DNA from 4 places in the Glutamicibacter sp. genome. Region 2 is predicted to be linked to each of the others. Evidence: riboswitches for the same ligand, from Rfam matches in the RefSeq annotation. Region 2 holds a riboswitch; each other region holds the start of a gene.

Region 1 (2,195 bases), on a different contig from region 2:
GCGGTGGCAACAAGCTGTCGGTCTTCAATGAGCAGATGAATGAAGCGGTGCGCACCGCCGCTCCGATCTTGCTGATCACAGGCGCCGGCGCTGGCTTCGGCGCGGTACTGGCCGCTTCGGACCTGACCACGATCCTTTCCGATTCACTCAGCGGACTGGGCTTGGGCCTGGCCGTGCCATTCTTGATCGCTGCTGCGCTGAAGTCCGCGCAGGGCTCGTCCACCGTTTCAATGGTGACCACTTCTGCTCTGGTCGCCCCGATGCTCGGTTCGCTTGGCTTGGATTCGCAGCTGGGCATGGTGCTTACCGTGCTGGCTGTCGGTGCCGGTGCAATGGTTGTTTCGCATGCAAACGACTCGTACTTCTGGGTTGTTTCGCAACTCAGCCGGATTCCGGTCATCACCGCGTACAAGACCTTGAGCGTGGCGACCGCCATCCAGGGCACCGCGGCATTTGTGACCGTACTGATCCTCGGATCCGTGCTGCTGTAGCAGCATGCCCACCGCGCAAGAAACGGATCGCACCATCGGTTGATGGGGCGATCCGTTTCTTTAAGCAGTATTGGAGTGGCTACGGCGGGCAGCCTAGATGCTGCGCGCAGCCTTATTCGCGTGAGAAGCCGAAACTATCAGCAGGGTGATGACCGCGAGGTAGCCGGCACCGGTCGCGGCGAAGGAGAGAGCCAATTGGCCCAATGCGCCGAGAACTGCGGCGATGGCCAGCGCCGCCCAGCCAGCCCACGAGGCAGCGGCAACCAGCGGAGCAGCCTGCTGATGCCCGGCAAGCCATGCATCGTCGCTGGCCAAGGTGTGGCGCGTCCTGATGCCGATCGCCGCATTGCGAGCAAGCTTGCGGTCCCGCGCCATCGGCGCGAGAAATCCTGCCACCAAAGTTATGATCAGCAACCCGAAAATGAACGCAATGACACTTACTGGATCCACTTGCCGTCCGTTCTGCGAGGCCTTCTTGAAAAGCCATTCTATCAATCGCGCTTTTAACCAATCGTCCCAAGGGAGCTGACCATCCGCGCTCGCAAAAAGCGCCGTGGACTTGGGTTTCGGATAGGCAGTGACGTAATAAGAAGGTCATATGAAGCACATCCGCCGGGGTTTGGACATGTCCGATGGGTCGAAGATGACGTAGTTTGTCCTTCGGTTCCTCCGTATGACAAAACCCTTTCCACACCCTGTCCGAGGATGCTTGACTCAGAGCACAACCCATCCAGAGCGGCTGAGAGACCTGGCTCCGAGACGCCGCAGCAAGCCTGTATTCCACAGGTAGTGCTACCGCCAGGATCGATGGATCCGCAGACTTTCTGCGTCCTTCGGAACCCGCAACTGACAGGGAGAAGAAGATGACTGTACTGAGCACCGAACTGCCGAGAGTTCCCTACACCGGGAACGCCGACAACGCCGAACTGGCCAACTGGCGCGCAGTGGCCGAACAATTGGCAAGCAACCTGGCCGCAGACGCGCTGGATCGCGACCGCAAGAACGAGCAGCCTTTCGCCGAAGTACGGCAGCTGCGCGAAGCAGGACTGCTGAACCTGCTGGTCCCCGCAGAATTCGGGGGAGCAGGAGCCCATTGGGAAACAGCCTTCGAAGTAGTGCGCATCCTTGCCGCGGCCGATGGCTCCATCTCGCAGCTGCTGGCATACCACTACATCAACCAGTCCGGCATCGCGTTCTACGCACCGGTTGAATCCCAAGCTGCCTGGTGGAAGCGAACCGTGCAGGGCGGCTGGCTTTGGGGCGACTCGGTGAACCCCGTTGACCCTGATTTGCGGCTCACTGCGGACGGCGATGGCTACCGGCTGAATGGGGTCAAGCGTTTCTCCACGGGTTCCGGCGTCGGCGAGGTCATTGTCATCAATGCCCTGGTGGAGGGCGGCGACTATGATGGCCAGATTCTTGCGTTCGTCTTGCCACGGGATATCGAGGGCCTGGAAATCGTTGATGACTGGGACTACCTGGGCCAGCGGCTCAGCGCCTCGAATTCCCTGAACTACCACAACGTGCGGCTTGAAGCCGGAGACTTGCTCGGATTCGTCACCGATGAGCCGGTCTCCACCTTGCTCACCCCAGGCATCCAGCTGGCGTTTGCCAACTTCTACCTAGGGATCGCCGAAGGTGCATTGGCCCGCGGCAAGCAGATCTTGCTGGGCCGCAAGAATGCCTGGCTGTTCTCGCAGGCAG
Region 2 (2,195 bases):
ACGCTGGGCCATGCCTCCGGAGATCTCGCGCGGGCGCAGGCTGGCTGCATGGCTTAGCCCGGTCAGTTCGATCAATTCATCGATCAGCGCGTCACCGGAGCGCTTATCGGTTCCCGGCGCCAGGCCCAGTGAAATGTTCTGGCGAACCGAACGCCATGGCAGCAGCCGGGGCTCCTGGAAAGCAACGGCGCATAGCTCGTTGATGCCGTTGACCTCGCTGGCGCCGGTGCGGATGGCACCGGTAGAGGGGTGGTCCAAGCCCGAGACTGAACGCAGCAGCGTGGATTTTCCGCAGCCGCTGGCTCCAAGAATTGCCACAACTTGGCCCGCTGGAATTCGCAGGTTGATATCGGCTAGGACGGTGCGGCTTTCCTTCTTGGTGGTGAAGGTCCGGGACACGTTGCTGAACTGCACGTCCAGGGCACTTGAAGCTGAGGCGGCTGAAGCTGCCTCGGGCGCTGCAATGGTAAGAGCCATGTTCATCTCCATCGGTCCTGGCGGTAGCACCGGCCTGCGGAGCAAGAGCTCCGAAGGTGGTTGCTGCGGCGTCAAAGAGCCAGATCTCTCGGCCGCTCGGGATGGTTACTCATCTATTACAACGAGTCGAACGATTTGAACGCAAATCTCGCGTAATATGAAAAAATCTTCGACAACTACGTCACATTGCCCAGAAATTTCGTTATTTATTTTATTGAAGGTCGGTTTGGTCGACATTAGGCAAAACTTTGCAACTCATCTTCGGCAGGACGGGGGGTAGGCTGTGAAATTTGAGGATGGGCCCTTCGGGTTCTGAGGCGAAATGTGACTTCGTGGCTTGGAAACACCGGAATATTACCGTTACAAATGAATCACGACCCATCCAGAGCGGCTGAGAGATCTGGCTCCACGACGCCGCAGCAACCACCCGAAGAGCGGGACGGTGCTACCGCCAGGACCGATGGAAAGAATTGAGAACCCTGATGCCTATTGGTGAATCGCACAATGCCCTCGGGCTGGACTTCAATCAGCTCAGTGACCCTTCGCAGGTCACCGCGCTGGACCTGGACAAGTTTGAAGAACAGCTGCCGACTAGGCAATTGCTGAAAATCACCCCCGGACCAAGCGCGGACGAGCAGTACGACCGGCTGGCCGAAATCTTCCGCCCCGTTTTTGCGCAGATCGCCGCGACCGCCAAGGACCGCGACCTTAACCGCGTGCTTCCATTCGAGCAGGTAGGCCTGCTGAATCGCGAGCGTTTCGGCGCGCTGCGCCTTTCCGTTGCCGACGGGGGCTATGGTGCACGGCTGGTGGATGTCTTCCGCTTGCTCATCGAGCTTTCCGAGGCGGACTCCCACGTAGGCCAGCTGTGGCGCGCGCATATCGCATTCGTTGAGAACGTCTTGGCGCTGGATGACGAAGAACTGCGCAAGAAGTGGGTCGCTCGCATCGCTGCCGGGCAGATTATCGGCAACGCCTACACCGAACGCGGCGGCAACGCCCTGGGCACCTTGAACACCAAGGCCAGCGTCTTGGATGGACGCTGGGTGATCGACGGCGAAAAGTACTACTGCACCGGCACCATTTTCGCCGACTGGACCACCGTTGCAGTGGCCCACCCGGAGCTCGCCGGCCGCCAGATCGCTGTGGTCTCCACCCAGCGCAGCGGCGTCAAGATCCTCGACGACTGGGATGGATTCGGCCAAGGGCTCACCGGAACCGGTACCACCGAATTCCACCAGGTCCCGGTGGATTGCTTCATGCCGCAGCAGACCAATGACTCCGAAGCGGCGATCTTCCAGCTGGTGCTCATGGCCGTGCAGGCCGGCATCGCCCGCGCCGCACTGAACGACCTGCGCAGCGCGGTGCAGGCGCGCACGCGCATCTTCACCACCGGAACTGGGGTGCCGGTATACCAGGAACCCCAGGTCCTCCAGCTGGTGGGCGAAGTTTCCGCGGAGTCCTTCGCGGCCGATTCCGTGGTGATCGGCGCAGTCCTTGAAGTTGAAGCCGCCTTGGGCGATCCGGGACTGAACGACGAGGAACGCTACGCAGTATGCGAGCTGGCCGCCAACCGCGCGCAAACCGTGGTGCAGCCACTGGTCATCGGCGTGACCAGCAAGCTCTTCGACGCACTGGGCGCCTCTTCCACCAGAAGCGGCTGCAACCTGGACCGGCACTGGCGCAATGCGCGCACCATCGCCACGCATAACCCGGCG
Region 3 (2,195 bases), on a different contig from region 2:
GGCCTGGCCGGCTTCCGAGCCGCCGGCCAGTTCGAAGGCGATGATCGAGCCAGCGCCCTGATCGCTGTACTTCTGCGCACGCTCATGCCAAGGCGAAGACTTCAGGCCTGCGTAAGCGACCTTCTGCACTTCCTCGCGGGCTTCGAGCCAGTTGGCAACTTCAACGGCATTCTGACCGTGGCGCTCAATGCGCAGCGACAAGGTTTCCAGACCCTGCGCGATCAAGAACGCGTTGAATGGCGCAACCGAGGAACCCAAATCGCGCAGCAACTGCACGCGGGCCTTGAGGATGTAGGCAAGATTGGCGCCTAGGATGCCGTTGACACCCAGGTCGCGGGCGAAGACCAGGCCGTTGTAGGACTCGTCCGGGGTGTTGAAGCCCGGGAAGCGTGCGGCGTCCTGGGCGAAGTCGAAGTTGCCCGAGTCCACGATGACACCGGCAATGGCATTGCCGTGGCCGCCAAGGAACTTGGTGGCCGAGTGGATCACGATATCCGCGCCCCACTCGATTGGGCGGATCAGGTACGGCGTGGCCAGGGTGTTGTCCACCAGCAGCGGCACACCGGCTTCGTGGGCGATCTCCGAAATGCCCTCGATATTCAGGACATCCTGTCGCGGGTTGGAGATGCTTTCGCCGAAGAAGGCCTTGGTGTTCGGGCGAACCGCGGCACGCCAATCGTCCAGGTTATCCGGGTCGGAGACGAAGCTGACCTCAATGCCCAGGCGCTTCAGCGTGTGCTTGAGCAGGTTCTGGGTTCCGCCATACAGGCTCGGGCTGGCAACCAGGTGGTCGCCGGCTTCCGCCAAGTTCAGGATGGCCAGGGTGGTGGCAGCCTGTCCCGAAGAGAGCAGCAGTGCGCCTACGCCGCCTTCCAGGTCAGCGATGCGGGTTTCCACCGCGTCGGTGGTGGGGTTGCCGATACGGGTGTAGATCGGTTCCAGTTCCTGCAGCGCGAAACGTGCAGCAGCGCTCTGGGCGCTTGGGAAGACGAAGGAAGTGGTTTGGAAAATCGGGAGAGCACGTGCTCCGGTAGTCGGATCCGGGGTCTGGCCGGAGTGGATCTGACGGGTTTCAAATGACCAGTTGTTGCTCATGGTTTCCTCCAAATAGCGTTTCATGACTATGGGGGTACGCCGCTGAAAAGACACCGACAGGAAGCACCGTATCGTGACGACTTCCAGGGGGTAACCCGCGCTTGTCCTTGATGCCTTGTGCATTCAAGGGCCAGGTCTTCACCCGGGGCACCCCACCGCGGTTGGAGGGTTGCCGCCCAGTAAGCCGGGGCTTGTTACTGGGACTCATGACCTGCTACCAGTTTGCCCGAAAACCGAAGATCTTTGCAACGCCAGGGCCGGACAGTGGACTCAATCGGTCATATTTCGCGAATACTGCAGGTTCATCGCAGAGTATTCGATAGCATCCGTCCACTTAGGCAACCCTAAGTAGAGACTCGCATCACATGTTGCCATGATGGGCACATGATGAGGCTAGATCACGTAAGTTATGCATGCGGCCCGGACGGGCTGTTGCCAACCGCTGAAAGAATCTCCGAGTCCTTGGGACTGGAATTCGTCAAGGGAGGCGTGCATCCACGATTCGGAACACGCAATGTCATCTTCCCGCTCAAGCACGGCCAGTACCTTGAGGTGGTTGAAGTCCTGAACCACCCGGCCAGCGACAAGGCGCCCTTCGGGCAGGCAGTTCGCGCCCGTTCGGAGCTCGGTGGCGGCTGGATGGGCTGGTGCGTCTCGGTGGAGGATCTGTCCAGTGCCGAAGATCGCTTGGGCCGCAAGTCAGTGCCGGGCAACCGAAAGTTCCCTGATGGCCGCGAACTGACCTGGCAGCAAATTGGCATCAAGGGCCTGATCGCCGATCCACAGTGCCCGTACCTGATTTCCTGGGATGAAGGATCCGAGGAGCTGCATCCTTCCAAGGCGCTGGAACCTGCCGGCGCCATCAGCCAGATCGCCATCGCCGGCTCGCGTGAACGGGTGCTGGATTGGCTGGGCCAACCGCAGAACGTCAATTTGGGCGCTGTCACCATGCAATATGAAGCGCCGAATGGCACTCCGGGCATCATGTCGGTAACCTTTGAAACCGAGTCCGGCACCGTGGTGCTGTAGGACGTTCTGGAGCGAATGCAAGTAGGCGGGGACAATGGCGTCCCCACCTACTTTCTTTTCGTTAAGACCGG
Region 4 (2,195 bases), on a different contig from region 2:
TAGTTCTCGATGTACCACCCATTGCGCAACAGCACGTAGTCGATGCCGGATCCGGCAAGCAGGCGCTCGGTGGCGATGTGCTCGTCGGCGAGCTTCATGCCGCCGGTCAGGGCGTTGGCAATGGAGGTGTAGGCGATCAGCGAGACATCCATGTGCTTGGCTGCGTTGATGACGTTCTCGTGCTGGGCGACGCGCTGGCCTACTTTGCTGGCCGAGATCAGCAGCAGCTTGTCTACGCCTTCGAGTGCGGACACCAGAGTTGGCTGGGCGTTGTAATCGGCAACGCGGGTTTCCAAGCCTTTGCCCGCCAGCGGTTCCAGCTTCTGCTCGGAGCGGCCAATGGCGACCAGGTCAGCGGCATTCGCCCCACGAGCCAGCAATGCGTCGATGACTAGATTTCCAAGCTGTCCGGTGGCACCGGTAATTGCGATCTTCATGAGGTCCTCTCGTTGGTCTGCAATCCACTACAACCATCGAAGGCATCGCCGAATTCCCCACCCATGATTGCTGGGGAAAGTCAGCGAGCGGGGGCAGAACTCCAAAGGTTCCGTCATAGAAGGGAAAAGTAGCGAAATATGTCAGATTGCTACGTGGATTGTTGCGCGATTTCCATGTGGAACCGGCCGGACTATGACTTGATGACGCCGATTGAAGTAACGCTTGCCGGCCTGCGGGCATGGACTACAGACTTGAATTGTTCGGCTCGTACAACCGAACACACACCATCCAGAGCGACTGAGAGATCTGGCTCAACGACGTCGCAGCAACCACCCGAAAGGGAGCGGTGCTACAGCCAGGACCGATGGAGTACTTTCACTTCGCGACGGAAAATCTGTGGATCACAGATGATTCTCGCGAGGTACGCTCCGCACAACCACGCACCAAGGGAGCGATGATGATTCGTCTTGAAAACGTAACGACCGCTTTTGGCAAGAGCAAAGATCAATTCACAGCCGTCAAGGATGTCTCACTGGAAATCCAGGCCGGAACCATCCACGGAATTATCGGATTTTCCGGTGCCGGCAAATCAACGCTGTTGCGCAATATCAATTTGCTGCAGCGTCCCACGTCGGGCCAGGTCATCGTGGACGGCGTCGAGCTGACCGGGCTCAGTGAAGGAGACCTGCGAAAGCAGCGCCACGAAATCGGGATGATTTTCCAGCACTTCAACCTGCTTAACAATCGCACCGCGCAACAGAATGTCGAGCTGAATCTGAAGTTCGCCGGTGTTCCGAAAAAGCAACGCCGTGAACGCGCGCTGGAAGCGCTGTCCATTGTAGACCTCGCTGACAAGGCCACCGCCTATCCTGGACAGCTTTCGGGCGGCCAGAAACAGCGCATCGCCATTGCCCGCGCGCTGGTCACCGAACCCAAGGTCCTGCTGTGCGATGAGCCAACCAGTGCCGTGGATCCAAGAACGACAACCTCGGTGCTGCAGTACCTCAGCGACATCAACGCCAGCCTTGGCATCACCACCGTCATCGTCACCCACGAGATGAACGTCATTAAAGCCATTGCCGACAAGGTTTCGGTCATGGAAGACGGAGCGGTAGTCGAAGAGTTCGCCTTGAGCTCGCTGCAAGAACCAAGCTTTGAACCGACGACGCCAATCGGCCGCTACCTGATCAGTGACGAAATCACGCTGACCCGCCAGCCCAAGCAGGCCCAAGCCCTCGCTGCCACCGTAGCCCGCGTATAGAGAACCTGGATTACCAATGAACTTCACGACAGTAGTGCTAGCCACGAGCAACGGCAGCGCAGCAGCTTTCAACCTTGACCGCATCATCGAACTTGCCCCGGAAATCTGGGTGGCCATGGCGCAGACCTTTGCGATGCTGCTGGTCTCCATCCCGATCGCGATTCTCCTGGGAACCCCGCTGGGTATTTGGCTGTACTCAATGTCTCCCAACGGTTTGCGCCCACGTCCGCGACTGCACCGAATCGTTGACGGGCTGGTCAATACGATCCGTTCCTTCCCATTCCTCATACTGCTGATCGCCATCATCCCGTTCACCCGATTTGTTGTGGGAACCACCATCGGCACCGCGGCGGTTATCGTGCCGCTGACCATCAATGCGATCCCCTATTTCGCCCGCTTTGTGGAGCAGAACATCAGCCAGCTTGGCAATGGCGTTGTCGAAGCAGCGCAGGCCATGGGCGCCACCCGGGGGCAGATCATCCGCGAAGTGCTGTTG

What was found. A riboswitch is a leader RNA that binds a small molecule or an ion and turns the genes downstream of it on or off. The one in region 2 is predicted to bind S-adenosylmethionine.
Region 1: another riboswitch for S-adenosylmethionine. It lies ahead of ACRDT3_RS08555 (acyl-CoA dehydrogenase family protein); the one in region 2 lies ahead of ACRDT3_RS15985 (acyl-CoA dehydrogenase family protein).
Region 3: another riboswitch for S-adenosylmethionine. It lies ahead of ACRDT3_RS03015 (bifunctional o-acetylhomoserine/o-acetylserine sulfhydrylase); the one in region 2 lies ahead of ACRDT3_RS15985 (acyl-CoA dehydrogenase family protein).
Region 4: another riboswitch for S-adenosylmethionine. It lies ahead of ACRDT3_RS14210 (methionine ABC transporter ATP-binding protein); the one in region 2 lies ahead of ACRDT3_RS15985 (acyl-CoA dehydrogenase family protein).

What each region holds. Positions count from the first base shown of each region.
Region 1 covers NZ_JBOGEG010000010.1:68,126-70,320, reverse strand. The annotation lists gene ACRDT3_RS08565 (GntP family permease) at 1-491, shown strand, start outside; gene ACRDT3_RS08560 (SdpI family protein) at 585-941, opposite strand; SAM riboswitch class I at 1,215-1,305, shown strand; gene ACRDT3_RS08555 (acyl-CoA dehydrogenase family protein) at 1,355-2,195, shown strand, end outside.
Region 2 covers NZ_JBOGEG010000035.1:35,166-37,360, forward strand. The annotation lists gene ACRDT3_RS15980 (ABC transporter ATP-binding protein) at 1-477, opposite strand, end outside; SAM riboswitch class I at 483-585, opposite strand; SAM riboswitch class I at 853-944, shown strand; gene ACRDT3_RS15985 (acyl-CoA dehydrogenase family protein) at 960-2,195, shown strand, end outside.
Region 3 covers NZ_JBOGEG010000002.1:200,478-202,672, reverse strand. The annotation lists gene ACRDT3_RS03015 (bifunctional o-acetylhomoserine/o-acetylserine sulfhydrylase) at 1-1,095, opposite strand, end outside; SAM riboswitch class IV at 1,188-1,307, opposite strand; gene ACRDT3_RS03010 (VOC family protein) at 1,480-2,124, shown strand; gene ACRDT3_RS03005 (GNAT family acetyltransferase) at 2,186-2,195, opposite strand, start outside.
Region 4 covers NZ_JBOGEG010000026.1:51,297-53,491, reverse strand. The annotation lists gene ACRDT3_RS14215 (NAD(P)H-binding protein) at 1-437, opposite strand, end outside; SAM riboswitch class I at 720-809, shown strand; gene ACRDT3_RS14210 (methionine ABC transporter ATP-binding protein) at 893-1,699, shown strand; gene ACRDT3_RS14205 (methionine ABC transporter permease) at 1,716-2,195, shown strand, end outside.